3 regions of the Kitasatospora sp. NPDC094028 genome follow, and region 1 is predicted to be linked to each of the others. Evidence: riboswitches for the same ligand, from Rfam matches in the RefSeq annotation. Region 1 holds a riboswitch; each other region holds the start of a gene.
What was found. A riboswitch is a leader RNA that binds a small molecule or an ion and turns the genes downstream of it on or off. The one in region 1 is predicted to bind cyclic di-AMP.
Positions count from the first base shown of each region.

Region 1 (9,284 bases):
CGGCCACGGTGACCGCCGCCATGCCCGTCCAGCCGGCCGGGTCGGCCTCCAGCAGCCGGGCGAACTGCGCTTCGGTGGCGGGCAGTTCGAGCAGCAGCCGGCCCGGCCAGGCCGCGCCCCAGAGCTCGCCGACGGCCGGCACCGCGCGGTCCCCCAGCGCGGCCAGGGCGGCGAGGGTCGGCCCGTCCGCGAGGCCCAGCACCAGGCAGTGCGCGCCGGCCGCGGCCGAGGCGGCGCCGAGGTCCCACAGTGCCGGGGGCCCGCTCGTGCTCTCCTCGTGCTCGACCTGCCAGTCGTCCCCCGCCCGGACCAGCTCGATCCGGCGCGGGTACACCACGGGGTACTCGTCGTAGCCGGTGACCCGGACGGCCAGGTCGGCGGCGGCGGTCAGCCGGTCCGCGCCGGGCGCCGCCGGGGGCAGCACCAGGTTGCGGTAGGCCGCACCGGTCAGCGGCACCCCGGCCAGGCCGGGCAGGGCCGCCGCGCGCGCCGCCAGCAGCGCCGTCACCCGGGCCCGCAGGTCGGCCGCGGGCCGGGCGGGCGGGGCCGGGGCGGCCGGGGGCAGGGACAGCTGGGCCAGCCCGCCGGCCGCGAGCAGCAGCGCGCCGCGCCGGGACAGCGTGCGGTGGGTCCGGGCTCCGGCTATCGGGAGGCGGCCGCCCGGGTCGGAGGTCGCCGCTCTCAGAGCCGGACCACCCCCGAGACCGGCATGGCGTTGACGCTCTCGTAGCGGACCTTGGCGCCCGGGTAGGGGGCGTGCACGATCACCCCGCCGCCGGCGTACATGCCGACGTGGTGCATGTCCCGGTAGAAGATCACCAGGTCTCCCGGCCGCGCTTCGGAGAGGCTGATCCGCTGCCCGGCGGACGCCTGGGCCTGCGAAGTGCGCGGCAGGGTCACTCCGGCCTGCCGCCAGCTGTAGTACATCAGACCGGAGCAGTCGAACGCACGGGGCCCGGTGGAGCCGTACACGTACGGCGAGCCGATCATCCGCACCGCGGCGGCCAGCGCGGCGGCCCCGCGCTCGGAGGCGGGCGGGGCGGTGCCGAGGTCCAGCCGGTCGGTGCCGCGGGTGGCGCGCTGCTCGGCGTCCCGGGCGTCCTGGGCGGTCATCCTGGCCCGTTCGGCCGCACCCAGGCTGTTGAGCAGCTTCTGCGCCTTGGCGAGCCGTTGCTGGATCTGCTGCTTGCTGTCGGCCAGGGTGCGCCGGGACTCCTCCAGCGCGGCCAGCTTGCCGCCGGCCTCGGTGCGGCGCTGGTCGAGCCCGCGCTGACGGGTGACCAGCTCGTGCAGGGTCTCCTGCTGGCGGGTGGCGGCCTGGCCGAGCGTGCGGGCCCGGGAGAGGTAGCCCTCCGGGTCGCTGGAGAGCATCAGCTGGGCGGTCTGCGCCAGGCCGCCGCCGCGGTACTCGGCGCCGGCCACGGTGGCGAGGTCGCCGCGCAGCTGGTTGAGCTGGTCCTGGGCGGTGGCGATCTCGCTCTGCAGGATCGTGGTCTCGCCCTGGAGCCGCCGCTGGGCGTCCTGCGCCGCGTTGTACTTCTCGGACGCCTGCTCGGCCTCGTCGTACAGCCGCTCCACCTGCACCTTGACGTCCTTGCGGTCGGGCGCGTCCGGGCCGCCGGGGGCGGCCTGCGCGGAGCCGGCGGTCGCCACCCCGAGGGCGGTGGTGGCGGCCGCGGTCAGCACCAGCGCGCGGGCGAGCAGTTGGGAACGGCGATGCACGGGCATGGCGGCGGCGGCTCCAATCCTGCGGCGCGGCCCCGCCGCCGCACCGGAACGGGCGGCTCTGGAGCGGGGGTCCGGTGGCAGACGTTAGCGAGTCCGGGCAATCGAGTCCAAACCCCCACCGGTCCGAATATTCGCCCCCTAATCGGACATCAGGACGAGCCGCCGGCAAAGCCGCAGGCCCGGCCTCCCCTGGGGAAGACCGGGCCTGACGGAGGCTGCGCGGGATCAGACCCGCACGATGGAGGAGAGCGGCATGTTGGAGACCGCCTCGTAGCGCACCACGGCGCCCGGCTTCGGCGCGTGCAGCACCTGGCCGTTGCCGGCGTAGATGCCGACGTGGTGGGCGTCGCCGAAGAAGATCAGCAGGTCGCCCGGCTGGGCCTGGGACAGGTCGGAGCCGATCCGGGTGCCGGCGCCGGCCTGCTCCTGCGAGGTGCGCGGCAGCGAGACGCCGGCCTGGTTGAAGGCCCACTGCATCAGGCCGGAGCAGTCGAACGAGCCCGGGCCGGTGGCGCCGTAGACGTACGGGCTGCCGAGCTTGGAGGCGGCGTACTGGAGCGCCGCGGCACCGTGCGAGCTGCCGGGGGCGATCACGGGGGCCGGGGCGGAGAGGTCGCTGCGGCTGCTGTCGCGCGAGGCGCGGTCGGGGGTCGACTGCGCGGGCTTGGCGGCGTCCGCCTTGGCCTTGGCGTCGGCGGCGGCCTTCGCCTCGGCGGCGGCCAGCTGCTGGCGCTCCTGCTCGGTCAGCGTGTTGAGCAGGTCCTGGGCCGCCTTGAGCTTGCCCTGGACCTCCTCCTTGTCCGACTTGAGCTGCTTGGTGGTGGACTCCAGCTCGTTGAGCTTGCCCTGGGCCTCGTTGCGGTCCTGGTCGAGCTTGCGCTGCTGGTCCTGGAGTTCCTTCAGCTGGTTCTTCTGGGTGCCGCCGACCTGGTTCAGGGTGCCGGCCTGGCTGAGGAAGGTGTCCGGGCTGGAGTTGAACATCAGCTGGACGGTGGGCGATATGCCGCCGTTGCGGTACTGCTCGCCGGCGATCTCGGCGAGGCCGCCCTGCAGGTCGGTGACCTGGCCCTGCTGCCGCGCGATCTTGTCCTGCAGGCCGGAGACCTGCTTCTGCAGCTCCTGCTGCTTCTCCTGCGAGGCGTTGTACTTCTCGGTCGCCTGCTCGGCCTGCTCGTTGAGCTTGTCGACCTGCTCCTTGACCTGGTCCTTGGTCGGCTGCGGGTCGGCGTGCGCGCCCTGTGCGGACAGGGCGACGGCAGCGGCGGCGACGCCGGTCAGGATCGAGACGCGGGCGCGGCCGGCGGGCTTGGGACGACGATGGGACGCCACGAAGGCGGGCTCCTTCTTCCTACGTCCGCCTACCGGGTGAGCTGACGGGTTCGGGCCGGAAGCATGCCCTACGACGCCTCACGGCCGTTCCATCGGCCGACCTGGCGCCGATTCACCCCGGAGGAACGTGGTTCCCCGGCTCCGCTCCACAGCGCCCCCGACCACTGGGCTCCCCTGTCGGGCAGTCGCTTCGACCTGCCCCGCTGTCTCGCGAACTCGACGGAAACCACCGCCGCCACCCAGGCTGGGTGATCGACAGTGCGGTGGTTCGGGTCATGACCCTAGTAACTGGACCGTGATCCGTTCAAATCCTTGTCAGAAAAAAGACGTAAGAATGCCGAAGTTCTTCTGTGAAAATGACCGAAGGTGATCACGTCCACACGCATAGCTGATCGGATTTCACGAATCGGCCAGCCGGGCGGTCACAGCCGAACGCCACCCCCCGGAACGAGGGGTGGCGGGTGTCACAAGCGTTCGGAGCGGCCCTGCGGCCTGCCGGTCCGTCGGCCCCGCGGGCGTCAGACCCGGCGGATGGTGTTGATCGGCATCGCGTCGGCCTTCATCACCTTCACCACGTCACCGGTGTGCGGCGCGTGCACCACCATGCCGTTGCCGATGTACATCCCGACGTGGTGCCGGTCGCTGCCGTAGACCACCAGGTCGCCCGGCTGGGCCTGGTCCAGCGAGGGCACCCGGGTGCCGACGTTGCCCTGCTCCTGCGAGGTGCGCGGCAGCGAGACGCCGGCCTGGCCGTACGCCCAGACCATCAGGCCCGAGCAGTCGAAGGTGCTCGGCCCGGTGGAGCCCCACTGGTACGGCGAGCCCTGCTTGCTCATCGCCTTGGCCACCGCGACGCCCGCGTAGCCGCTCGCCTGCGGCAGCGGGCCGATGTCCGGGCGGTCGGAGCCGCGCGAGGCCCGGTCCACCTGAGCCTGCTGGGCCTTCAGCGCGGCACGGTCGGCGGCGCTGAGCGAGTTCATCAGGTCCTGCGCGGCCTTCAGCTTCTGGTTGACGTCCGCCTTGGCCTGGTTCAGGTCCTTGGTCGTGGAGTCGAGCGAGGCCAGCACCGCGGCCGCCTCGGTCTTCTGCTGGTCCAGCCGGCGCTGCTGGTCCAGCAGCCCCTTGAGCGCCTCGGCCTGACTGTTGCTGGCCTGCTGGACGCTGGACGCCTTCTGCAGGTAGCCGCTCGGGTCGGAGGAGAGCATCAGCTGGACGGACGGGTCGATGCCGCCGGTGCGGTACTGCTCTCCGGCCACCTCGGCCAGACCCGACTTCAGCTGGGTCATCTGGTCCTGGCTGCGCGCCACCTGGTCCTGCAGCTGGTCCGACTGCTTGCGCAGCTGGTCGGCCCGCTCCTTGGCGCCGTTGTACTTCTCGGCGGCCTGCTCCTGCTCGGTCTGGAGCTGGTCGATCTGCTCCTTGACCTGGTCCTTGCTGGGCTGGGGCGCGGCGTGCGCGCCCACCTGGGCCGAGAGGGCGACCGCGGTCGCAGCGGCAGCGGTGAGCACGGAGACCCGTGCGCGACTCGGCTGCTTCGGACGGCGGTGGGAGGCCAAGAGACCGGCTCCTTCTTCCATCGGACTCACCTGTACGAGTGAGAATCCGGAAAATAGGTTTGACGCCAGACCCTAGTGAAGATCTCTGCGTTTCGCCAACCCCCCAATGGCGTGAAACCGGCCTCCGACGCTGACTTCACCAGATCCGCACATGACCGCCATCCGGGCGCTGACCAGGCATCACGCCCTCCGGCCCGGGTCAGGGCCGGGCCAGCCGGTTCAGCAGCAGCACCGAGGCCACCGGGCGCGCGCCCGCCTTCCGCACGCCCTCCGCGACCTCCCGATCGGTGGACACCACCACGACCGGACGGCCCTGCGGCTCGGCCCGCACCAGACGGCGGATCAGCTCGTCGGCCGTCTCCCCGGTCCGGCTGAACCGCACCCGCACCCCGCGCGGCGGCGCCATGATCACCGGAACGTCCAGGTCCTGGCCGTCGAACACACAGGTGACCTCCGCCTGGGTGCGCTGCGCCAGCATCGCCAGCCCGCCCAGCAGCCGGATCCGCTGCTGCTCCAGCGGCAGCGTCGGATAGCCGGTCTTGGTCACGTTGTAGCCGTCCACCACCAGGTGCACCTGCGGGATCGCCAGCAGCTGGTCCAGCAGCGCCGGATCGTCGTCCGCCAGACCCCGCCTGGCCACGTCGTGCGGCGAGGCCGCCCCCGGCACCACCGCCTCCACCAGATCCGCCGGGCGGATCTGCGAGACCGGCAGCGCCAGCTCCCGCTGCAGCCCCTGCGCCGACTGCAGCACCGTGTCCAGCAGCAGCCGCAGCCGCATGTCCTCCACGCTGCGCCCCTCGCGGGCCGAACGGCGGCCCTGCTCGGCGGCGTTCTCCAGCTCCGAGACCCGGTGCCGCAGCCGCCGCGCCTCGCTCTCCGCGGTGCCGCGCTCGGCCGCCGCCTGGGCCTTCACGGACTCCAGCTCCCCCGCCAGCCGGCGCGCCTCGGCCTGCGCCCGGCGGGTGTCGCTCTCCAGCGACCGCACCTTCTTGCGCAGCGACTCGGCCTCCCGCCGGACCTCCTCGGACTCCGCGCGCTGGCGGTCCAGGTCCGCGCGGGCGGTGGCCCGCAGCTCGGCCAGCTCGGCCTGCAGCTTCTCCAGCAGCCGCGCGGACTCCGCGGCCGCACCCTCGGCCCCGGCCCGCTCGGCCTCCTCGCCCGCCTCCGCGACCAGCCGGCTCCACCCGGCCGAACGCACCAGGTAGGCGGCGGCCGCGACGTCCATCGGGTCGGCGGCGCCCGGCACGGTGCCCGACTCCAGCGCCTTCACCAGGTCCGGCTGGCCGAGCCGCAGCCGCTCCGCTATCCGCACCCGGAAGGCCGGCTCCGACTCCAGCGCCGCCGCCAGGGCCGTCGCCGCGTACTTGGCCCGCCGCGCGGGGGTGAACTTCGCGTACTGGCGCAGGCTCTGCGGCAGTTCGGCCGCCGGCAGCCCGCCGAGCGCGTCCGAGGCCAGCCCGACCACGCGCCGGCGCACCCCTTCGGGCAGCGGCCGGTCGAGCTTCTCGACCGCCCGCTCCGCCGCCGCGCCGGTCTCCCCGGCCACCTCCGCCGCCCCGGGCCCCTCGGCCGTGCCGGACGCCCCGGGCGCCCCGGACTCGGACGCGGCCGGCTCGACGGGCTCCTTCGCTGCGTCCACCACGTCCTCGGCTCCGATCCTGCTCCAGCGGGGCACGGCCGCGGCCGCCCCTGTCGTCACGCTCCGTGCGTCTTGTCTGTATTGTCCCGTGCGGTGGACGGGCGCGCCCGCACCGCCCACCGCACCCCCGGCATCAGCCCTGCTCGGCGGGGGTCTCCACGCTCTCGGCCCCCGGGCGGGCCACCAGCTCGACCTGGTCCACCGCGTTGCACCAGCGGCAGCGCACCGACTCGATCGTCTCGCTCAGCACCTGGGTCTCCTCGACCTTGGATTCGCCGGCCAGGTCGAAGTGGAGGAACTCGGTCACCCGCGCGGTGCGGGTCACGTCGAAGCGGGTGAGGTTGCCGCACAGCGTGCAGCGCCAGCGCGTCTCTGCGGTCAGGGCGGGGACGGTCATCGGGGGTCCTCTCGGGTGGTCCCTGGGTGGGCCAGGCGCTCCCCCCGGAGCCCCGGCGTCGGCGGCGGGAGGCGGGAATGCCCGCCCCAAGCCTATTGCCTGGGGCAACCGCCCCGGCCACCAGTTCAGCGAAGCCGCCGCCCAGGGCGCGTCTTGTGGATCTTGTCGGATCAGGCCGCGGCGTTGGGGTGCGTGCATCGCAAGGCGGAGGAGGGAGCCACTGCGGTGGGGGCACCTCCCGGCCGAAGGCTGGGGGCCATTGGCGACCGACGACAACGCGGCGAGGTGCGTGCCCTGGGGGTACCTCCCGGCCGGAGGCCGGGGGAGCGTCGCGGACCCGGCAAAGATCCCCAAGACACGCCCTAACCCACCTGCCGTACTGCGCCGTGTCACCTCGGCCGCCCGGAGGGATGCTTGGCCGCATGGCGCTCGCGGCTCCCGACCACACCGGCGCGCCGGCCGGCCGCCCGGCCGGGCCCGCCTCGGCGGTCAGCTACGCCCTGATCGCCGTCAACACGCTGGTGTTCCTGCTCGCCCCGGCCGCCGGCCTCAACCCGCTCTACGGCACCGGCCAGGCCCGGGTCTGCGCCGAGCAGCGGTACGAGCAGCGCTGGGGCACGATCCCGGCGGAGATCCTGGCCGGCCGTCCGCTGACCTCCGAACAGCTGGCCGAGGCCCCCGACCCCGTCCCGGGCTGCCCGGTGGCCGCGACCCCGGGCAAGCACCCGGCGCTGTCCGTCCTCACCGGGCTCTTCCTGCACGCCGGCTGGCTGCACCTGGCCGGCAACCTGCTCTTCCTCTACGTCTTCGGCCCCACCGTCGAACAGCGCCTGGGCCGGGCCCGGTTCGCCGTCTTCTACCTGGCCGCCGGCAGCCTGGCCACGTACGGCTTCGCGCTCGCCGAGGCGCACTCGCCGGGCTCCACCCGCGTCCTGCTCGGCGCCTCGGGCGCGATCTCCGCCGTGCTCGGCGCCTACCTGCGCTTCCATCCGCGCGCCCGGGTGACCACCCTCGTCCCGCTGCTGCTCTTCCTGCCGCTGCGCTTCCCGGCCTGGCTGGTGCTCGGCCTGTGGTTCGCGCTGCAGTGGTGGTCGGTGCACGCGGCCGGCCCCGGGGTGGCGTACCTGGTGCACGTGATCGGCTTCTCGGCCGGGTTCCTCTACGCCTGCGCCGTGGCCGGTCACCCCCCGCGACGCCCCGGCTGACGCCCGATACCCTGGCGGCAACCCACGAAGGAGCGCGAACAGTGATCACCGCCATCGTCCTGATCAAGACCAGCGTCGACCGCATCCCGGAGATCGCCGAGGCCATCGCCGCGATCGAGGGCGTCAGCGAGGTGTACTCGGTGACCGGCGGCTACGACCTGGTGGCGATGGTCCGGGTGCGCCGCCACGACGACCTGGCCGATGTCATCCCGGGCCGGCTGAACAAGGTCCCGGGCGTGGCCCAGACCGAGACCCAGATCGCCTTCCGCACCTACTCCCAGCACGACCTGGAAGCCGCCTTCGCCCTCGGCCTCGACGAGTAGGGCACCCCGGGCGGCCCTCAGCCCTCCCGCCGGCTGTCGGCGACACAACGCCCGCCCTCGTTGCGGTAGTTCCACGCCGCGCCGTCCGCGACCAGCTCACGGACGGCGGTCAGGAAGCGCTCGACGTGCTCGTCCGGCGTCCCGGCGCCGAAGCTCACCCGGATCGCGTTCAGGCTGCGCTCACCGGGCAGCGACGGCTCGGGAGCGCCGCACGCGGAGACCGGAGCGGGCGCGACCCCCGAATCGTCCCCGAGCAGGGTGCGCACCAGCGGGTGGGCGCAGAACAGTCCGTCGCGCACCCCGATGCCGTACTCGGCGGACAGCGCGGCCGAGAAGTGCGAGCTGTTCCAGTCCTGGACGACGAAGGACAGCACGCCGACCCTCGCGGAGCCTTCCCCGAACAGGTTCAGCACCTTGACCTGCGGAATCTCCGCCAGCCCAGCGGTCAGCCGGGCGATCAGCTGCTGCTCCCGGGCCTCCAGCGCGTCGAAGCCCGCCTCGGTGAGCGCCCGGCAGGCGGAGGCGATCGCGTAGGCGCCGATGACGTTCGGCGAACCGGCCTCGTGCCGGGCCGGGCCGGAGTGCCACTGCACGGCCACCGAGCCGTCCGTCTCCCGGGCCACCGTCCGGGTCGCCCCGCCGCCGGCCAGGTACGGCTCGGCGGCGTCCAGCCAGTCCGAGCGACCGGCCAACACCCCTGCGCCGAACGGCGCGTAGAGCTTGTGGCCGGAGAAGGCGATCCAGTCGACGCCCGACTCCCGGACCGACACCCGGTGGTGCGGGGCGAGCTGCGCCGCGTCCAGCACCACCCGGGCGCCGTGCCGGTGCGCGGTCTCGGTCAGCGCGGCGACCGGCCACAGCTCGCCGGTGACGTTCGAGGCCCCGGTGACGCAGAGCAGCTTGGGGCCCTCGGGCGCCCCGGCGAGCGCGGCGTCCAGCGCGGCCACCGCCTCGGCCCGCGAGCGCGGCGCCCGCAGGTAGCTGACGTCGAGCCCGGCGTGCGCCCAGGGCAGCAGCGAGGCGTGGTGCTCGGTCTCGAAGGCGAACACCCGGGTGCCGGCCGGCACGGCCCCGGCCAGTAGGTTGAGCGAGTCGGTGGTGGCGCGG
Region 1 is NZ_JBMVFA010000001.1:225,233-234,516, reverse strand. It holds gene ACPC54_RS01025 (hypothetical protein) at 1-508, opposite strand, end outside; gene ACPC54_RS01020 (C40 family peptidase) at 682-1,728, opposite strand; gene ACPC54_RS01015 (C40 family peptidase) at 1,954-3,057, opposite strand; cyclic di-AMP (ydaO/yuaA leader) riboswitch at 3,068-3,221, opposite strand; gene ACPC54_RS01010 (C40 family peptidase) at 3,576-4,613, opposite strand; gene ACPC54_RS01005 (NYN domain-containing protein) at 4,813-6,252, opposite strand; gene ACPC54_RS01000 (hypothetical protein) at 6,386-6,649, opposite strand; gene ACPC54_RS00995 (rhomboid family intramembrane serine protease) at 7,072-7,854, shown strand; gene ACPC54_RS00990 (Lrp/AsnC ligand binding domain-containing protein) at 7,896-8,177, shown strand; gene ACPC54_RS00985 (aminotransferase class V-fold PLP-dependent enzyme) at 8,195-9,284, opposite strand, start outside.

Region 2 (9,284 bases), on a different contig from region 1:
GTCGCCGAGGACGACGGCCTGGCGGCAGGCGTGCTGGGCGTTCGGCGGGCACCAGGCGCCCTCGCCGACGGCGAGGTCCGGCACCTGGGCGTTGTCGCCGGCGGCCCAGACGTAGTCGAGGCCCTGGACCTGGAGGGTCGGGGCGGTGTCCACGTGGCCGCGCGGGCCCAGCGGCAGGCCGAAGTTGGCGAGGATGGGGTTCGGCTTCACGCCGGCCGTCCACACGATGGTGGCGGCGTCCATCTCCATGCCGTTCTTCAGCATGACGTGGCCGTCGATGCAGGAGTCCATCGAGGTCTCGATGTAGACCTCGATCTTCCGCTCCTCCAGCTTCTCCTTGGTCCACAGGCCCAGCTCCGGGCCGACCTCGGGGAGGATGCGGTTGGCGGCCTCGACCATGACGAAGCGCATGTCGTCACGGGTGAAGGTCTTGTACAGCTTCGCCGCGTCGCGCGCCATGTCTTCGATCTCGGCGAGCGTCTCGACGCCGGCGAAGCCGCCGCCGATGCAGACGAAGGTCAGGGCCTTGCGCCGGATCTCCTCGTCCGTGGTGGACTCGGCCTTGTCCAGCTGCGCCATGACGTGGTTGCGGAGGCCGATGGCCTCCTCGACCGTCTTCATGCCGATGCCGTTCTCCGCCAGACCCGGGATCGGGAAGGTGCGGGAGACCGAGCCGGTCGCGACGACCAGGTACTCGAACGGCAGCTCGTAGGTGTCGCCGGCCGCGGGCTGGATGGTGGCGACCTTGCGGGCGTGGTCGATGCCGGTGACGGACCCGGTCAGCACCTCCGCCTTCTTGAGGACGCCGCGCAGCGGGGCGACGAGGTTGCGAGGCGCGACGCTGCCGCCGGCCGCCTCGGGAAGGAAGGGCAGGTACGTCATGTACGACCGCGGGTCCACGACCGTGACGGTCGCTTCGCCGTAGCGCATCTTCTTGAGGATGCGCATCGCGGCATACAGGCCGACGTAACCACCGCCGACAATGAGGATGCGAGGACGCTCCGTGGTGCTCATATCCGAAAGTATCCAGCACCGTCCGGAGCAGCCTTCGTGAGCCCGGTCACAAGTTGCTGGACACCCCGTGCTACACTGCGCGGCCGCAAAACCGGCCCCGGGGTCCGTGCTCACGGCCCCGCGCGAGGGTGTGTGAACACGCGCCGGAGCACCACCCTGCTGAGCAGCAACGATCCGTACAGCACCCGGGTTCCCGCTCGCGATTTCGATTTTCAAACCTCAGGCGAGCCCCGGCCTGCGATCCCACGGTTCCCGCCGCCGGGGAACCTTCGGTCCCACATTTCGGACGTAGCGGGCGAGCGGGTGCGACGAATGACTGGATCGCCATGTGAAGAAATTCACGAACATTCCGCCACGGGCCCGGGCGCGCCCCGGCCCCGACCCCCCGGAAGGGGCGTCGGGGCCGGTCCGGTAAGCCGTGCAGGGGGTCAGGAGGCGATACTCCAGGCGACCCCGTCGAGGATGTCGTGCTCGCTGACGACCACCTCGGCGGCGCCCGTCCGGTCCATGATCTCCAGCAGCTCCAGCGCGCCGGCGGCGATCACGTCCACCCGGCCCGGGTGCATCGACGGGATGGCCGCGCGCTGGGCGTGGGTGGCGGCCAGCAACTCGGCGGCGATCTCGGCGACCCGCTCCCGGCTGATCCGGGAGTGGTGGATCCGCGCCGAGTCGTACTCGGGCAGGTCCTGGGCGATCGCGGACACCGTGGTGACCGTCCCGGCCAGGCCCACCAGGGTGGCCGCGCCCTTCAGCGGGACGACCTCCTCGGCCTTGTCCAGCTCGGCCCGCACGTGCGCCCGGGCCTCGGCGACCTGCGCCTCGGAGGGCAGCTCGGCGCCGCCGAAGTGCCGCTCGGTGAGCCGCACGCAGCCGATGTCCACCGACCGCGCCGCCTGCACGTCGTCCCCGCCGAGGACGAACTCGGTCGAGCCGCCGCCCAGGTCGAACACCAGGTAGGGCGCCGGGAACTGACCGGCCGACAGCTCCTTGGTGGCGCCGGTGAACGACAGGTGCGCCTCCTCCTCGCCGCTCACCACCTCGGGCTCGACACCCAGGATGTCGCGCACGCCGGTGACGTACTCGGCGCTGTTCTCGGCGTCCCGCGAGGCGCTGGTGGCGACGAAGCGGGTGCGCTCCGGGCCGACGCCGAAGCCCGCGATGACCTCCCGGTACTCGCGGCACGCCGCGAAGGTGCGGGCGAGCGCGTCCGGGTGCAGCCGACCGGTCCGGTCGACGTCCTGGCCCAGCCGGTTGATGATCATCCGGCGGTCGAGGTCGGTGATCTCCCCGGTCTCCGGGTCGAGGTCGGCGACCAGCAGGCGGATCGAGTTGGTGCCGCAGTCGATCGCGGCCACGCGGGTCATGGTCACTCGGACTCCTGCTCCGTGCCGGCTTCCGGTGCGTCGGCCTCGGCGGCGAGCTTCTTGGCGGCCCGCTCGGCGGTCTTCTGCTGCTTGGCCGCGATCACGGCCTCGTGGTCCTGCTCCTTGGCGCGGTTGCGGGCGACCCGCTCGCCGGCGGCCTCGACCTCGGCCGGGGAGACGCAGGGGCCCTTGGCCCACCAGTCCTCCAGCATGCCGATCGCCTCGTCGCCGAGCGGGTTGACGCCCTCCCCGGCAGCCAGCGAGTGGCCCACCAGGACGTGCAGGCACTTCACCCGGTCCGGCATGCCGCCGGCGCTCGGGAAGCCCTCCAGCACCTCGATGGCGTCGCGCCGGGCGATGTAGTCCTCGTGCGCCTTCTGGTACGCGGCGGCCAGCTCAGGGTCCTCGGCGAGCCGGGCGGACTGCTCCTTCATCACGCCCTCCGCCTCCAGGGTGCCGATCAGCGAGGCGGCCTTGGGGCAGGTCAGGTAGTAGAGCGTGGGGAACGGCGTGCCGTCCGGGAGCCGGGGGGCGGTCTCCACGACGTCCGGGTTGCCGCAGGGACAGCGGTGCGCCACACCGCGCAGGCCGCGCGGCACCCGGCCGAGCTGGGCGGCGATGGCCGCGACGTCGGCGTCGGAGACGGCGGGGTGGTTCTCAGTGGTCATGGGGGGAGGTGTCTCCAGCGGGTGGCAATGGGGTCGGACGGGGGTTGGCGGGGGCGGCCGCGGCGGTGTCGGCCGCGTCCACCGAGTCCCAGATGCCGGCGTACCAGGGCTTGGCGGCCTTCACCGGGCCGGCCGCCGTGCCTCCGGGGGAGGCGGTGTCGGTCGCGGAGGGCTGGGCCGCGGGCTGCTTCCCGGCCGGGTCCACCGCGATGTACGGGGTCTCCCCCGGCACCGCGTAGTGCAGCCGGGCGCGGGCCTGCGCCTTGACGTACTCCGGGTCCTGCCAGCGGGCCTTGTCCCGGCGCAGCTGCTCGACCTGCTGACGCGCGTGGTCGGCCTTCGCCCGCTGGGCGGAGATCTCGGCGCGCTGCGAGATGAACTGCCGCGTCGGGTAGGCGAGGATCGCCACCAGTGAGCAGAGCACCAGGACGAGGACGGTCGCCCGGCTCGTGAACCGAGGACGGGCCGCCAAGCCCGGAATCCTCCAGCCAGCCATCTCCGGTGTCCCCTCCTGGTCGCGACGGTGCCCCGCCGTCCACCCTACGGGGTGAACGGCGGGGCACCGGTCAGGCGTGCACTGCCGAGGCGCTCGGCCTCGCGGTGTCAGCCCTCGTGGCGGAAGCGCGGGAACGCGCCGCGGCCGGCGTACTCGGCGGCGTCGTCGAGGATCTCCTCGATGCGCAGCAGCTGGTTGTACTTGGCGACGCGCTCGGAGCGGGCCGGGGCGCCGGTCTTGATCTGGCCGCAGTTGGTGGCGACGGCGAGGTCGGCGATGGTGACGTCCTCGGTCTCGCCGGAGCGGTGCGACATCATGCAGCGGTAGCCGTTGCGCTGGGCCAGCTCGACGGCGTCCAGGGTCTCGGTGAGCGAGCCGATCTGGTTCACCTTCACCAGCAGGGCGTTGGCGGTGCCGGTCTCGATGCCACGGGCCAGGCGGGCCGGGTTGGTGACGAACAGGTCGTCGCCGACCAGCTGGACCTTGTCGCCCAGCTTGACGGTCATGGCCTTCCAGCCGTCCCAGTCCGACTCGTCCAGCGGGTCCTCGATGGAGACCAGCGGGTAGGCCTCGACCAGCTCGGCGTAGTACTCGATGAGCTCGGCGGCGGAGAGGGCCTTGCCCTCGAACTGGTAGGCGCCGTCCTCGTAGAACTCGGAGGAGGCGACGTCCAGGGCCAGCGCGACGTCGCGGCCGGGCACGTAGCCGGCCTTCTCGATGGCCTCCACGATGAGGTCCAGGGCCTCGCGGTTGCTGTCCAGGTTCGGCGCGAAGCCGCCCTCGTCGCCGAGGCCGGTGGACAGGCCGCGCTCCTTCAGCACGCCCTTGAGGGTGTGGTAGACCTCGACGCCCCAGCGGACGGCCTCGGAGAAGGACTCCGCGCCGATCGGGGCGATCATGAACTCCTGGATGTCGACGTTGGAGTCCGCGTGCGAACCGCCGTTGAGGATGTTCATCATCGGAACGGGCAGGACGTGCGCGTTCGGGCCGCCCAGGTAGCGGAACAGCGGCAGGTCGCTGGCCTCGGAGGCGGCGTGCGCGACGGCCAGCGAGACGCCCAGGATGGCGTTGGCGCCGAGCGAGGACTTGTCCGGGGTGGCGTCCAGGTCGAGCATGGCCTGGTCGATCAGGCGCTGCTCGGTGGCGTCGTAGCCGACGAGCTCCGGGCCGATCTGCTCGATGACGGCCAGGACGGCCTTCTCGACGCCCTTGCCGAAGTAGCGGTTCTTGTCACCGTCGCGCAGCTCCAGCGCCTCGAAGGCGCCGGTGGAGGCACCCGAGGGGACGGCGGCACGGCCGGTGCTGCCGTCGTCGAGGCCGACCTCGACCTCGACCGTGGGGTTGCCGCGCGAGTCGAGGATCTCACGGGCTACGACGACATCGATGGACGGCACGAGGCATCTCCTTGCGGAAGCAGGGTCCGGCTGACGGGGTGGTGACTGTCGGCCGGACGATTGCGGAGTCGTTACGACCAGAGCCTAACCGCCCGGACCGGCGGGGCCACGTCGGCCTCGGTTCCGTCTCAGCGTGTGGCCCCACTACCCACCGGTAGTTCACCTGCGCGACCCGGCCCGTCCGCCCGGATCGGGGCGATTGCGGACGAAGGGGGCCGGTGCGGCCGGCCCCCTTCCGGTACGGCCGGTCAGCCGAGGTGCAGCACCTGACCGGGCATGATCAGGTTCGGGTCGCCGCCGACCGTCGACTGGTTGTGCTGGTACAGCGCCTGCCAGCCGCCGGACACGCCCTGGGCGGCGGCGATGTTCGACAGCGTGTCACCGGCCCGGACGGTGTAGTCGTGGCCGGTCGGCGCGGACGGGGCCTGGTCGGCGCGCGGGGCGGCGTGCTTCGGGACGTACTGCTGGGCCGACTGGTCGACCGGCTTCTCGGCCTGCTTCGGCGCGGCGTGCTTCGGCGCGGACGGCTGGGCCGGCTTCGCGGCGGGCTTGGGCGCCTTCGGGGCCTGCGCCTTCGGAGCCTGCGTCTTCGGGGCCGACTGGGCCTGGGTGTCCGAGGAGTCGTCGACGGACGCGGCCGCGCCGCCCTTGCTCAGCCCGGCCTTCTGGGAGCAGACCGGCCAGGCGCCCGGCCCCTGCGAGGCCAGCACCTTCTCGGCGACGGTGATCTGCTGCGCCCGGCTGGCCTGGTTGGCCTGCGGCGCGTAGGCGGTGCCGCCGTACGCCTTCCAGGTGCTGGAGGTGAACTGCAGTCCGCCGTAGAAGCCGTTGCCGGTGTTGATGCTCCAGTCGCCGCCGCTCTCGCACTGGGCGACGGAGTCCCAGCTGGAGGCCGGGGCGGCGACGGCGCCGCCGGCGGTGAGGAGCGGCAGCGCGAGCCCGACACCGGCCACACCGGCGACGGCGATGACCTTCTCGGCCTGGGTGCGGCGGCGGTGACGGCCAGATCCAACGAGCAGCATGAAGGGTCCCTCTCCGCACGCCTGCGAGGTGAGCTGTCGGGTTCGGACCGGGAGGTGGCCCGGCCGCCGTGCGCGGAGACGATCCCGCTCGGGCGGCTTCACCCCAAGCCGTGGAGGAACGGCAACAAACCTGGTTCCCCCGCCCCTGCCCAGGGTCTGGTCGGTTTCCCGTGGCGCGGCGGGCAGGATTCGGCGTTCCGCGCACGAGGTCCGCAGCTGCGAACTCCAGGGAGACTAGACAGATCATCAGGTCGATCACAAGCTCATATCACCGATATCACACAGAAATCACGGCATGTGATCAATCGCCTACCAACGGCGTCGCTTTGTCCGGATTGATGCGTGTTCACACCGGCGCCAACGGCGTACCGGCGACGGCGCGTCAGCGTGGTGCGGTCTCAAAACGCGCATGAGGTGACCGGATCTCAGGGGTGAACTCGACCGGAAGTTCACGCAGACCCCGCATGATCAGGCCACCCCGCCACCGCAGTTCCTCCGGCCGTTCGGCCAACCGCAGATCCGGCAGCCGGGAGAGCAGCGTGGCCAGCGCGGCCCGCCCCTCCAACCGGGCCAGCGGGGCGCCGATGCAGTAGTGGATGCCGTGCCCGAAGCCCAGGTGCGGATTGTCCGCCCGGGCCAGGTCCAGGGTGTTCTCGTCGGCGAACCGGGCCGGATCGCGGTCCGCCGCCGCCAGCACCACCAGCACCGGATCGCCCACCGGGATGTCCACCCCGCCGATCGACAGCGGCTCCGTCGCGAACCGCCAGGTCGCCAGCTCCACCGGCCCGTCGTAGCGCAGGAGTTCCTCGATCCCCGTCTCCAGCAACCCGCTCTCGCCGCGGGCCACCGACTCCTGCAGCAGCCGGCGCTGCTCCGGGTTGCGCAGCAGCGCGTACGTGCCGTTGCCGATCAGGTTCACGGTCGTCTCGAAACCGGCGAACAGCAGGATGAAGGCCATCGCCGCGGCCTCGTTCTCGGTCAGGTGCTCGCCGTGGTCGCTCGCCCGGATCAGGCCGGAGATCAGGTCGTCCCCGAGGTCCGCCCGCTTGCGGTGGATCAGCTCCAGCAGGTACGCCCGCATCCGCTTCACCGCCCGCCCCACGCCGCCGCGTTGGCCGCCGCCGTGTCGAATCATCATCCCGGCCCAGTCCCGGAAGTCGTCCTGGTCCTCGGCCGGCACGCCCAGCAGGTCGCAGATCGCGTAGATGGGGAGCGGGAAGGCGAACTCGTGGATCAGGTCCGCCGAACCGCGCTGCGCGAAGCCGTCGATCAGTCGGTCGGTGAGCTGTTGCACCCGCGGCTCGAACTCGGCCACCCGGCGCGGGGTGAACGCCTTCGACACCAGGCGGCGCAGCCGGGTGTGGTCCGGCGGGTCGATGTTCAGCAGGTGCGTCATCAGGTCCGCCTGCCGCTCCCCCGGAATGCCGACCCGGCCGGTGCGGTGCGCCTGCTCGCTATGGTGCGCCGGGTTCTTCGACAGCCGTCCGTCCGCCAGCGCCTGCCGGGCGTCCGCGTACCGCGTCACCAACCAGGCCTCCACCCCGCTCGGCAGCGTGGTGCGGTGCACCGGGGCGTGCTCGCGCAGCCAGGCGTAGGCCGGGTACGGATCGGCGGCGAACTCCCAGGTGAAGAGCTGCGGGGCGGTGGCATCGGGCTGAGCAGGCATGGGTCGACGGTATCCGGTGGGCGGCGCGCGGCCGGGCCGCGGCGTTCGCGACCACCACCGGCGGCGCGCGAAGGGCTCGTGAACGGCGCGCGGACCGCCCGCGAGCCGTGCGTGAGGCGCGCGTCAACACCCCGTGCCGGGCCCGTGCACGGTTCTTGGACAGCTCTTGGAGTTACGGCGGGCGTGAGTCTGGTCACCTGCGGGGTAATGCCTGTTGCGGAGGGTCAGGTCGTGCCTACGATCCTCCGCAGTACGCGTGGGCGCCGGTGCGGTGTCGCCCACAGGGAGGAGCAGACCATGCGGGTCGCCGGGGCAGTCGTCGTCATCGCGGTACTCGACGGCGGGTCGGGGTCCGACCTCGCCCGCCGGCTCACCGCGGCCGGCGCCGCCGGGATGCTGATCGCCGACCAGCACGTCGGCGTCGCCGAGGACCTCGCCGCCGAACTCGACCGCACGGGCTGCCGCGTCGTCGGCGTCAGCGGGGACGTCCGCCGCCCCAGCGACGTCGCCGCCATCGTCGACACCGCCGAGAAGCACCTCGGCCCGATCGACCTGTTCTGCGTCGCCGGCCCGGACGGCGAGCGGATCGTCTCCCTCGCCGAACTGCCCGCCCACCTCGACCTGGAGCGGCTCGCCGAACTCCTCGCCCTCGTCGGCGACGCCATCGCCGAGGTCGTCCCGCCGCAGCGGCACTCCACCGAGCGCACCGCCACGGCGGCCTGACCCCGCTCCGCTACTCCGCCGGATCCAGCCCCTCGGCCGCGCGCACCGCGTCCCGGTAGCCGCGCGCCGCCGAGCGCAGCGCCGCGTCCACGTCCACCCCGGCGTCGTGCGCCCGCTGCGCCACCGCGAGCAGCAGCCGGCCCGCCGACTCCTCGGTCAGCTCCGCCTCCGGCGGCAGCACGTACGGCTCGTCCGGCACGCCCGCGAAGCCCGCCCGCCGCACCCGGGACACCAGCTTCGCCGCGTACGCCAGCGCCGGCATCCCCGCCGGCACGCCGTCCAGGACGGACTCGCGGTCCGCCTTCTCGGCCGCCTTCAGCTGCTCCCAGTTCGCCGCCGCCGCGGCGGCGCCGTCCGCCTCGACGTCCCCGAACACGTGCGGGTGCCGGTAGACCAGCTTGTCCACGATGTCCCCGGCCACGTCGTCGACCGAGAACGGCTCCTCCGGGTGCTCCTCGGCGATCCGGGCGTGGAAGAACACCTGCATCAGGACGTCGCCCAGCTCCTCGCGCAGCGTGTCGCGGTCGCCCGCCTCGATCGCCTCGACCAGCTCGTACGCCTCCTCGACCAGGTACTTCACCAGGCTCCCGTGCGTCTGCTCGGCGTCCCACGGGCAGCCGCCGGGCGACCGCAGCCGGTCCATCACCGTCACCAGGTCCAGCAGCCGCGAGCCCGGCAGGTCGTACGAGCCCGGCAGCACCTCGATCTCCGGCACCTCCCCGGCGTGCTCCACCGCGAGGCGCGCCAGGGCGTCCGTCAGACCCGGATCGCCGTCCACACCGCCCAGCCACACCGTGGGCCCGTCCGCGGCCGGCCGCCCGGTCAGCAACCGGGCCAGCGACGGCGCCGACTCCGCCGCCACGACCTCCACCTCGACCCCGGCCTGCCGCACCGCCGCCACCTGCGGATGGCCGGCGTCCCCCACCAGCACCCGCCC
Region 2 is NZ_JBMVFA010000069.1:263-9,546, reverse strand. It holds gene ACPC54_RS41515 (NAD(P)/FAD-dependent oxidoreductase) at 1-1,014, opposite strand, end outside; gene ACPC54_RS41510 (Ppx/GppA phosphatase family protein) at 1,443-2,378, opposite strand; gene ACPC54_RS41505 (DUF501 domain-containing protein) at 2,381-3,064, opposite strand; gene ACPC54_RS41500 (FtsB family cell division protein) at 3,036-3,518, opposite strand; gene eno (phosphopyruvate hydratase) at 3,650-4,936, opposite strand; gene ACPC54_RS41490 (transglycosylase family protein) at 5,185-5,958, opposite strand; cyclic di-AMP (ydaO/yuaA leader) riboswitch at 5,963-6,130, opposite strand; gene ACPC54_RS41485 (cytochrome P450 family protein) at 6,341-7,624, opposite strand; gene ACPC54_RS41480 (SDR family NAD(P)-dependent oxidoreductase) at 7,922-8,347, shown strand; gene ACPC54_RS41475 (nucleoside triphosphate pyrophosphohydrolase) at 8,358-9,284, opposite strand, start outside.
Region 2: linked by a shared signal. The riboswitch ahead of ACPC54_RS41490 (transglycosylase family protein) and the one ahead of ACPC54_RS01015 (C40 family peptidase) in region 1 are both predicted to bind cyclic di-AMP.

Region 3 (9,284 bases), on a different contig from region 1:
TGGCGGTTGACCCCCATGTGGTCACCTGTACGCTCGCTCCTCGCTTCGAATCCGTCAGAACCGCGCGCGACTTCGTCCGGGCCGCTCTCGAACGCTGGGACCTGACCGAGCTGTTCGACGACGTCGCGCTGGTCGCCTCGGAGCTGGTCACCAACGCGCTGCGGCATGCGATCGGCGCACGGCCCGACCCGACGGGCGGCGCCCAGGGCGAGTACGACTTTCCCACACAGCCGGCCCCCGAGGGCCGGCTGCCGATCCGAATAAGCCTCGTGCACCGCGCCCCGCAGGTGGTGTGCGCGGTCAGCGACCCGAGCTGTCTCGGGCCGGTGGCCCGGGAGGCGGACTTCGTCGCGGAGTCCGGTCGCGGGCTGCACCTGGTGGAATCGTTCAGCCGCTCCTGGGGCTGGCACCCGCTGGGCAGCGGCAAGGTGGTCTGGGCGATGTTCGAAGCGGAGCCCGCGGTCGGCTCCGAAGCCGGCGGACGGCACCGACGCTCCGCCTAGCGCAGGGCGCCGCGCGGACGGCGGCGGGCGAGGCCCCGGGAGGACCACACCCCGGGCGCCGGCGGGCGCACGCGCCCGGCCGGTCAGGGGCGGCACCCGCGCGCAGCGGTGCGGCGGGCGCGGCGGACGCCCCGGGCACCGCGAGCACGGCGGACACCACGGCCGTGCCGGACCCCGCAGGAAACACCCCCGGAACCAGGGGTACCGGAGCACCGGCTCCGGACAAGTCAAAGGCCGTCGTGGTGTCAGCACCCACGACGGCCCCCCGATGGCGAAGCGGCCCCCCGTCAGACCGCCAGGTGGTCGAACTCCCCGTCCTTGGCCCCCAGCAGCAGGGCGGCGATCTCCGCCCGGGTGTAGATGAGCGCCGGGCCGTCCGGGAAGCGCGAGTTGCGCATCGCCACGTCGCCGCCCGGCAGGGCGGCGAATTCGACGCAGTTGCCCTGCGAGTTGCTGTGCCGGCTCTTCTGCCAGACGACCCCCGTGAGATCGGCGGCGGCCATCCCGTTGTAGGGGCCGCACGAGCCGTGCGTGTGCTGCGAGTCCTGCGAGTCGTGCATAGAAATCTCCCGAAGAGATCCGGAGTTGTCGTCCGGCGCGGCGCCCCCGGCACCCACCGAACGATCGGACCGGCCCCGTACCGGCCCGGTACAACGCCTCACTTGACGCGATGATAGCTGCAGTGCACGTGCATCAGCACGGGACGTTGCAGGTGCACGAGGCTTTCTTTCCATGCCCCGAACTCTTCACGGACCCTTCTCCTGACGGTATGTAAACGGACAAACGCCACTGAATCGCCAGCGGTCCGATGACCGGCCGTGAGCGGCCCTCCGCTGAATGTTGATCTTCGACCGCCGGGAGTCGCACCCCCGTGACCCTCTGTCAAACCGGTCCGGCCCTGTGAAACATCTCACTCGCCACGGCTGCAACGCCGGGCCCCTCGCGCCGCGTCATCACTCTCCGGTCCCCTGCGGCCCCGGGCGAGGGATTGGGGAGGTTTTCGTCCGGATTGCCGGGAAATCTCCCGATCCGGCGGGGGTGGCGCACAGGCCCGGCACGGAGCGCACGCGAAACCCGTCCGGCAGCCGACTGCAGGCCTGACGGGGCGATGTCCTACGATCTCCGGCATGAGCACCGCAGCCATTCCGGGCGCGCCACTGCCCGTCCGCACTCCAGGCTCCCGTGCGCGGGGGCGCCATCGCCGTCCCGAGCGCCCCGAGATTCCGACCGGAGCCCCGGCCCTGGTGCTGGCCGTGCCCGCGACCGCCGGGCCCGAGTCCCGCTCGGTCGTCGAGGAACTGCTGTCGATCGTCCGCAGCGAGCAGAACGGCGTCCAGGCCGCGGCCGGATACCTCACCGGTGACGGCGAGGCGGCCGACAGCGAGGACCGCACCGTCGCCGAGCTCCTGGCCGCGACCGCCGAGGCCGGCCTGCCCGCACCCGTCGTGGTGCCGCTGGTCTCCGGTCCGCACGACTTCCTGACCGGGCTTCACGCCCTCGCCGCCGAGTACGGCGCGACCGTCACCGACGCGCTGGGCCCGCACCCGCTGCTCGCCGAGGGCGTGCACGTGCGGCTGTCCGAGGCCGGACTGGCCCGCGCCGACCGCGCCCGGCTGTTCGCCATCGCCACCGCCGCGGACGGCGTCGTCCTCACCACCGCGGGCGGCGAGGACGCGGCCGCCGCGGCCGGCATCACCGGCGTGCTGCTCGCCGCCCGGCTGGCCGTCCCGGTCGTCGCCGCCGCGCTCGACGTGCCCGGCTCGGTCGCCGCGGCCGTGGACCACCTCAAGGAGACCGGCTCCCAGCGCCCGGCGCTGGCCCCGCTGGTGATCGGCCCCGAGGCGGACTCCGAGCTGCTCGCCACGGCCGCCGAGGAGACCGGCTGCCCGTCCGCCGCGCCGCTCGGCGCCTACCCGGCGGTGGCGCAGCTGATCGCTTCCACCTACCTGGCCGCGCTGCCCACCCCCTCGCCGGAGGAGCTGGCCCAGGCCGAAGCCGAGGCCGCTGCCGCCGCCGAGGCCGGGGAGGGCTCCCGTGGCGCCCACGCGGCCGCCCAGGGGCCCGTGGAGGCCTGACGGGCCGCCCGCACCCCCGTCGTACGCCCGAGGGCCCGGAACGTTCGCGTTCCGGGCCCTTTCGGCTGCCCGCGCGCGGACGGACGGGCCGGGCGGCCGAGCGGGCCGGGCAGGCCGGGCAGGCCGGGCAGGCCGGGCAGGCCGGGCAGGCCGACGAGGAAGCGTCGAACGCGCGGGCCGCGAAAGGTTATGTCCGTTCTGCGCGATTTATGGGCGAATAGACCGGCGCCCGATTTACCGCCGCTCCCCCGCCGCAAAAGCGCGCTCCCATCCGCACTCCCCCGCGCCGCCCCGCACCCCGACGCTCCGTCACGCCTTTCCTGAGGCGGAGCCAGTTGTGGGAATTCACCGCCGGATTGCCGAAAAACGATCATTTGCGATCTTGATTTGCAGCCCATTCGACAGTTTTCGCTAAACCGTGATGCGCATCACACTGTTTGCGGATTTCCCTTAATTCTGCTTAACGTGCTCCCCGTTCGTGACCACACGGACCCAGTTCATCCGCAACGCCGAGTCCTGCCGTCGGATGTCCTGGCAGCGCGAAAACGCACCACGGCAGGAGCGGGGGACCCACAGGTAAGTCGCCCCGGACCGTTCCCCGGAACGGTTCTGGGCTAGGGGTGAAGCCGCGCTCACCGCGCGGCCGGGCAACTCCAGCCCGAATCCGACAGCTCACCTCGCAGGCGTGGGAGAGGACCGCGTCTTCATGCTGCCCACCAACGGCACCCGCCTGTCCAGCCGCACCCGTCGCGTGATCGCCGCCCTCGGCGTCGCCGGCATCGGCCTCACCGTCCCCTGCCTCACCACCGGCACCGCCTCCGCCGCGTCCGTCGCCACCTGGGACAAGGTCGCCCAGTGCGAGAGCAGCGGCGACTGGAGCATCAACACCGGCAACGGCTTCTACGGCGGCCTGCAGTTCACCTCCAGCACCTGGGCCGCCTTCGGTGGCACCGCCTACGCCCCGCAGGCCAACCAGGCCACCAAGGACCAGCAGATCGCCGTCGCCGAGAAGGTCCTCGCCTCGCAGGGCCCCGGCGCCTGGCCCGTCTGCTCCATCCAGGCCGGCCTGACCCAGGGCGGCACCCCCGCCGCCGTCGACACCTCGGCCGGCACCGCCCCCAAGGCCGCCGCCAAGCCGGCCGCCAAGCCCGCCCAGGCCCCGGCCGCGCCGGCCGCCAAGCCCGCCGCGCCCGCCCCGGACCAGGCCGCCGCCGACACCGCCAAGAGCGGCTCCACCACGAGCGACTGGGCCAAGGGCGCCTGGGCGCAGAAGCGCCAGCCGCAGGCCCCCGGCAGCGACTACACCGTCGTCGACGGCGACTGGCTGTCCTCGATCGCCGCCAAGCACAACGTCCAGGGCGGCTGGCAGCACCTGTACGACCTGAACCGCGCCACCCTGACCCAGGGTCCGGACACCATCTACCCGGGCCAGCACCTGAGCTTCGGTGACGAGGCCGCCGCCCCGGCGGGCCAGTCCTCCACCGACAAGTCCGGCTCGGGCTTCAGCTGGTTCGACCGCTCGCAGCAGTCCGGCCAGGCCGCCACCGGCGGTGCCGTGAACGCCAAGCCGACCGCGCAGGAGCAGACCTCGCCGAAGCAGACCGCGCAGGCCGCCAAGCCCGCCGCCCCGGCCCAGACCCAGGCCCCGGCCGCGACCGGCAGCATGGCCGCCGCGATCTCCTTCGCCAAGGCCCAGGTCGGCCAGGCCTACGTCTACGGCGGCACCGGCAACGGCGGCTGGGACTGCTCCGGCCTGACCCAGGCCGCGCTGCGCGCCGCGGGCATCTCGGTGCCGCGCGTCGCCGCCGACCAGGCCGCCGCCAGCACCCACGTCTCGCTGGACAGCCTGCAGCCGGGCGACCTGCTGTTCTGGTCCAACAACGGCCAGGACTCCGGCGTCTACCACGTCGCGATCTACATCGGCGGCGGCCAGTACGTCGAGGCCGCCAACCCCAGCGTCGGCGTGCGCCTGCAGACCGTCGCCAACTGGGCGCCGGACTTCGCCGGCCGCGTCTGAGCCCGCCGGCTGACAGCTGACGGCTGACGGCCGGGGAACCGGCGCCACGACGCCCCCGGGGAGAGCCTGCCCGCTCCTCCCCGGGGGTTCTGGCGCGTTCCGGTGCCGGGACGATCGCCGCTGTGGTGGAACGGAGCCCCAAGGGGCATGCTGCTGCTCTGCACCCGAGGAGGAGTCACCATGGCCCAGGTCACCGTCACCATCGATGCGAACCTCGCGATCGACGTGATGATGCTCGCCGGAACGAAGAACCCGCAGGACGCCGTCGAACTGGTCCTGCGCGACTACCTGGCCCGCGGCCGACGCACCGAGATGCGCACCGGCGACGCCACGGACGGCCACCGGCTCACCATGGACCGCCCGCCCGCGCAGGAGGGCTGAGCCGGGCGCGGCCGGCCGGACCGCACGACGACGGGCCCCGGAGAGCAACCGCTCTCCGGGGCCCGTCCGTTGGGCTTTCCCGCCGCCGTCAGCGCGCGCAGGCCCCGGTGGACCCGCGCATCACCAGCTCCGGCTGGAACATGAACTCCCCGCGCTGCCCGGCGTTCGAGCCGACCTCCTCCAGCAGCGCGTCCACCGCGGCCGTGGCCATCGCCTCGACCGGCTGGCGGATCGTGGTCAACGGCGGCTCGGTGAAGGCGATCAGCGGCGAGTCGTCGAAGCCGACCACCGACACGTCGTGCGGCACCGACAGCCCGCGCTGGCGCACCGCCCGGATCGCCCCGAGCGCCATCATGTCGCTGCCGCAGACGATCGCCGTGCAGCCCTTGTCGAGCAGCGCGCCGGCCGCCGCGTGCCCGCCCTCCACGCTGAACAGCGTGTGGTGGACGAGCCCTTCGGCCTCCTCCGCGCTCAGCCCCAGCACCTCGCGCAGCGCGGCCGTGAAGCCCTCGATCTTGCGCAGCACCGGCACGTACCGCTTCTGCCCGACCGCCAACCCGATCCGCTCGTGGCCGAGTTCGGCCAGGTGCTGGACGGCCATCCACATCGCGGCCCGGTCGTCCGGCGAGATGAACGGCGCGTCGATCCGCTCGCTGTAGCCGTTGATCAGCACGAACGGCACGCCGCGCCCGGAGAGGCGGGCGTAGCGGTCGTGGTCGGCGGTGGTGTCGGCGTGCAGTCCGGAGACGAACACGATGCCCGCCACGCCCCGGTCGACCAGCATCTCGACCAGTTCGTCCTCGGTGGAGCCGCCCGGCGTCTGGGTGCAGAGCACCGGCGTGTAGCCGTGCCGGCTGAGCACCTGCTCGATCACCTGCGCCAGCGCCGGGAAGATCGGGTTGCTCAGCTCCGGCGTGATCAGCCCGATCAGCCCGGCGCTGCGCTGGCGCAGCCGGGTCGGCCGCTCGTAGCCGAGCACGTCGAGCGCCGCCAGCACGGTCTGCCGGGTGGCGGCGGAGACGTTCGCCTTGCCGTTGAGCACGCGGGAGACGGTGGCTTCGCTGACCCCCGCCTGCGCTGCGATGTCTGAGAGTCGCGCCGTAGTCACGGGCCCAGAGCCTATTGCACCCACGTCAGACCGCCCACCAGCCGGTGCTGTCCGGAGCGAGCACCGTCTCGCCGCCGTCCACCACGAGGTCGGTCGAGCCGAGCAGCAGCCGCCCGGGCGCGGTTATCCGCACCGGCTGCCCGGTGGTGTTGACCGTGCAGACGAAGGAGCCGCGACGGAACGCGAGGGTGCCCTCGGGGGCGTCCAGCCATTCGACCTCGGTGCCGGCGCCCAGGTCGGGCTGGGCCCGGCGGACGGCCAGCGCGCTGCGGTAGAGCTCCAGGGTGGAGGTCGGGTCGCCGGTCTGCGCCTCGACGCTGAGCCCGGCCCACTCGGCCGGCTGCGGCAGCCAGGACGGCCCGCCCGCGACCGGTCCGAAGCCGTACGGGGCCTCGGTGCCGGACCACGGGATCGGGACGCGGCAGCCGTCGCGGTAGCCGTCCTGCCCGGCCTGGCGGAAGAACGACGGGTCCTGGCGGACCTCGTCGGGCAGGTCGGTGACGTCCGGCAGGCCGAGCTCCTCACCCTGGTAGACGTACGCGGAGCCGGGCAGCGCGAGCATCAGCAGAGTGGCCGCGCGGGCGCGGCGCAGGCCGAGTTCGCGGTCGCCGGGGGTGCGGATCTGGGTGCCGAGGCCGGGCTCGTTGGCGAAGCGGGTGGCGTGCCGGGTGACGTCGTGGTTGGACAGCACCCAGGTGGTGGGGGCGTCGACCGGGCGCATCGAGTCGAGCGACAGGTCGATCACCTCGCGCAGCGCGGCGGCGTCCCAGTCGGTGCCCAGGTACTGGAAGTTGAAGGCCTGGTGCAGCTCGTCGGGGCGGACGTAGTTGGCGGTGCGCTGGACGGTCGGGGTCCAGGCCTCGGCGACGCCGATCCGCTGGCCCGGGTACTCGTCGAGGATCGCGCGCCAGCTGCGGTAGATCTCGTGCACGCCGTCCTGGTCGAAGAACGGCATGACGTCGTTGCCGAGCAGCTTGAGCTGGTCGGCGCCGCCGATGTCGGGCAGGCCGGGGGCCTTGACCAGGCCGTGGGCGACGTCGATGCGGAAGCCGTCCACGCCCATGTCGAGCCAGAACCGCAGGATCGAGCGGAACTCGTCGGCGACGGCCGGGCTGTCCCAGTTGAAGTCGGGCTGCTCGGGGGCGAACAGGTGCAGGTACCAGTCGCCGGGGGTGCCGTCCGGGTTCTCGGAGCGGGTCCAGGCCGGGCCGCCGAAGATGGACTCCCAGTCGTTGGGCGGCAGTTCGCCGTTCTCGCCCTTGCCGGGGCGGAAGTGGTAGCGGTCGCGCAGCGGGGACGCGGGGCCCTCGCGCAGGGCGCGCTGGAACCACTCGTGCCGGTCCGAGGAGTGGTTGGGGACGAGGTCGACGATGACCCGCAGGCCGAGCCGGTGGGCGTCCCGGATGAGGTCGTCGGCGTCGGTCAGGTCGCCGAACATCGGGTCCACGGCACGGTAGTCGGCGACGTCGTAGCCGGCGTCCGCCTGCGGCGAGGCGTAGAACGGCGAGAGCCAGACGGCGTCCACGCCGAGGTCGCGCAGGTAGGGCAGGCGGCTGCGGACGCCGGGCAGGTCGCCCATGCCGTCGCCGTTGGAGTCGGCGAAGCTGCGCGGGTACACCTGGTAGATGACCGCGTCCCGCCACCAGCCTCTGGACGCGCCGGCGGTCGCCTCGTGAGCGGTGGCGTCGGCGGCGGGCCGGGAGGTGTCGGCCAGGTTCTGGGTCATGGACGGAATCCCTTGGGGACTAGTGGGGAGCGCTGGAAGTACGGCGGGAGCGTCAGGACTTGGAGGCACCGGCGGTCAGGCCGGTGACCAGGTGGCGCTGCACCAGGTAGAAGAAGGCCGCGGACGGGATCGCGATCAGCACGGCGGTCGCGGCCATCAGGTTCCACTGGGCGTCGTGCTCGCTGACGAAGGTCTGCAGGCCGACGGCCAGCGTGTACTTGTCGGAGCTGAGCATGAAGGTGGAGGCGAACGGCACCTCGGCCCAGTAGGTGAGGAAGGAGTAGAACGCGGCGACCGCCAGACCCGGGCGGGCCAGCGGCAGCACCAGCCGCCAGAAGGTGCCGAACGGGCTGAGCCCGTCGACCCGGCCAGCCTCGTCGATCTCCACCGGGATGGTGTCGAAGTAGCCCTTCAGCAGCCAGGCGCAGTACGGCACGGTGGTGGTCGAGTAGACCAGGATCAGGCCGGTGTAGCTGTCGAGCAGGTTGAGCTCGGAGAGCATGGTGTACATCGGCACGATCAGCACCGCGATCGGGAACATCTGGGTGACCAGCAGCGACCACATCAGCGGCTTGTGCCCGGGGAACTTCATCCGGGAGACGGCGTAGCCGGTGGTGGCGGCGAGCAGCACGCCGAACACGGTGGTGATGCCGGAGACCAGCAGGGCGTTGCCGAACCAGGTGAAGAAGTCGGTGTCGCCGAGCACGTGCTGGTAGTTCGACAGGGTGAGCTTGTCGAGGATCTGGCCGGGGTGGAGGTAGTCCGTCTTGTCCGGGCCGAGCGAGACGAAGAGGATCCACCCGATCGGGAACAGCGCGATCAGGCTGGTCAGGATCAGGACGCCGTGGGACAGCGCCTTCGACAGCGGGCTGCTCTCGCCGCGCGGGCGGAACTTGGCGGGCCGGGCGGCCGGCGCCGCGGCCGCCGCGGGGGCGGGGCGTTCGGTGGTGGTGGTCATCGGGGGTACCTGCCTTCGGGGGTCGACTGGGTCCGGGGGCTCGGCCGCGGGTGCGCGGCGGTCGGCCGGCTAGCCGTTGGCCTGCTCGTTGCGGGCGAGCCAGCGCCGGTAGAAGGCGGTGAAGACGATCAGGATGGACAGCAGGATGACGCCGTACGCGGCGGACTGCGCGTAGTCCGCGGGGATCTGGCCGAAGCCGAGGCGGTAGGCCCAGGTGACCAGCAGCTGCGCGTCGGGGGCGCCCTTGCCGAACAGCAGGAAGATGACGTTGAACTGGTTGAACGTCCAGATCACGCCGAGCAGCACGACGGTCGAGGAGACGCTGCGCAGCCCGGGCAGGGTGATGTGGCGGAACTGCTGCCAGCGGGTGGCGCCGTCCATCTCGGCGGCCTCGTACAGCTCGCCCGGGATCGACTGCAGGCCGCCGAGCAGCGAGATCATCATGAACGGCACGCCGGCCCAGGTGTTGACCAGGATCGCGGCCGCCTTCTGCGCCCACGGGTCGGTGAGCCAGCC
Region 3 is NZ_JBMVFA010000016.1:154,452-163,735, reverse strand. It holds gene ACPC54_RS24070 (ATP-binding protein) at 1-503, shown strand, start outside; gene ACPC54_RS24065 (DUF397 domain-containing protein) at 791-1,063, opposite strand; gene ACPC54_RS24060 (sirohydrochlorin chelatase family protein) at 1,631-2,578, shown strand; cyclic di-AMP (ydaO/yuaA leader) riboswitch at 3,115-3,277, shown strand; gene ACPC54_RS24055 (transglycosylase family protein) at 3,264-4,595, shown strand; gene ACPC54_RS24050 (hypothetical protein) at 4,776-4,976, shown strand; gene ACPC54_RS24045 (LacI family DNA-binding transcriptional regulator) at 5,065-6,084, opposite strand; gene ACPC54_RS24040 (glycoside hydrolase family 13 protein) at 6,110-7,810, opposite strand; gene ACPC54_RS24035 (sugar ABC transporter permease) at 7,863-8,768, opposite strand; gene ACPC54_RS24030 (carbohydrate ABC transporter permease) at 8,838-9,284, opposite strand, start outside.
Region 3: linked by a shared signal. The riboswitch ahead of ACPC54_RS24055 (transglycosylase family protein) and the one ahead of ACPC54_RS01015 (C40 family peptidase) in region 1 are both predicted to bind cyclic di-AMP.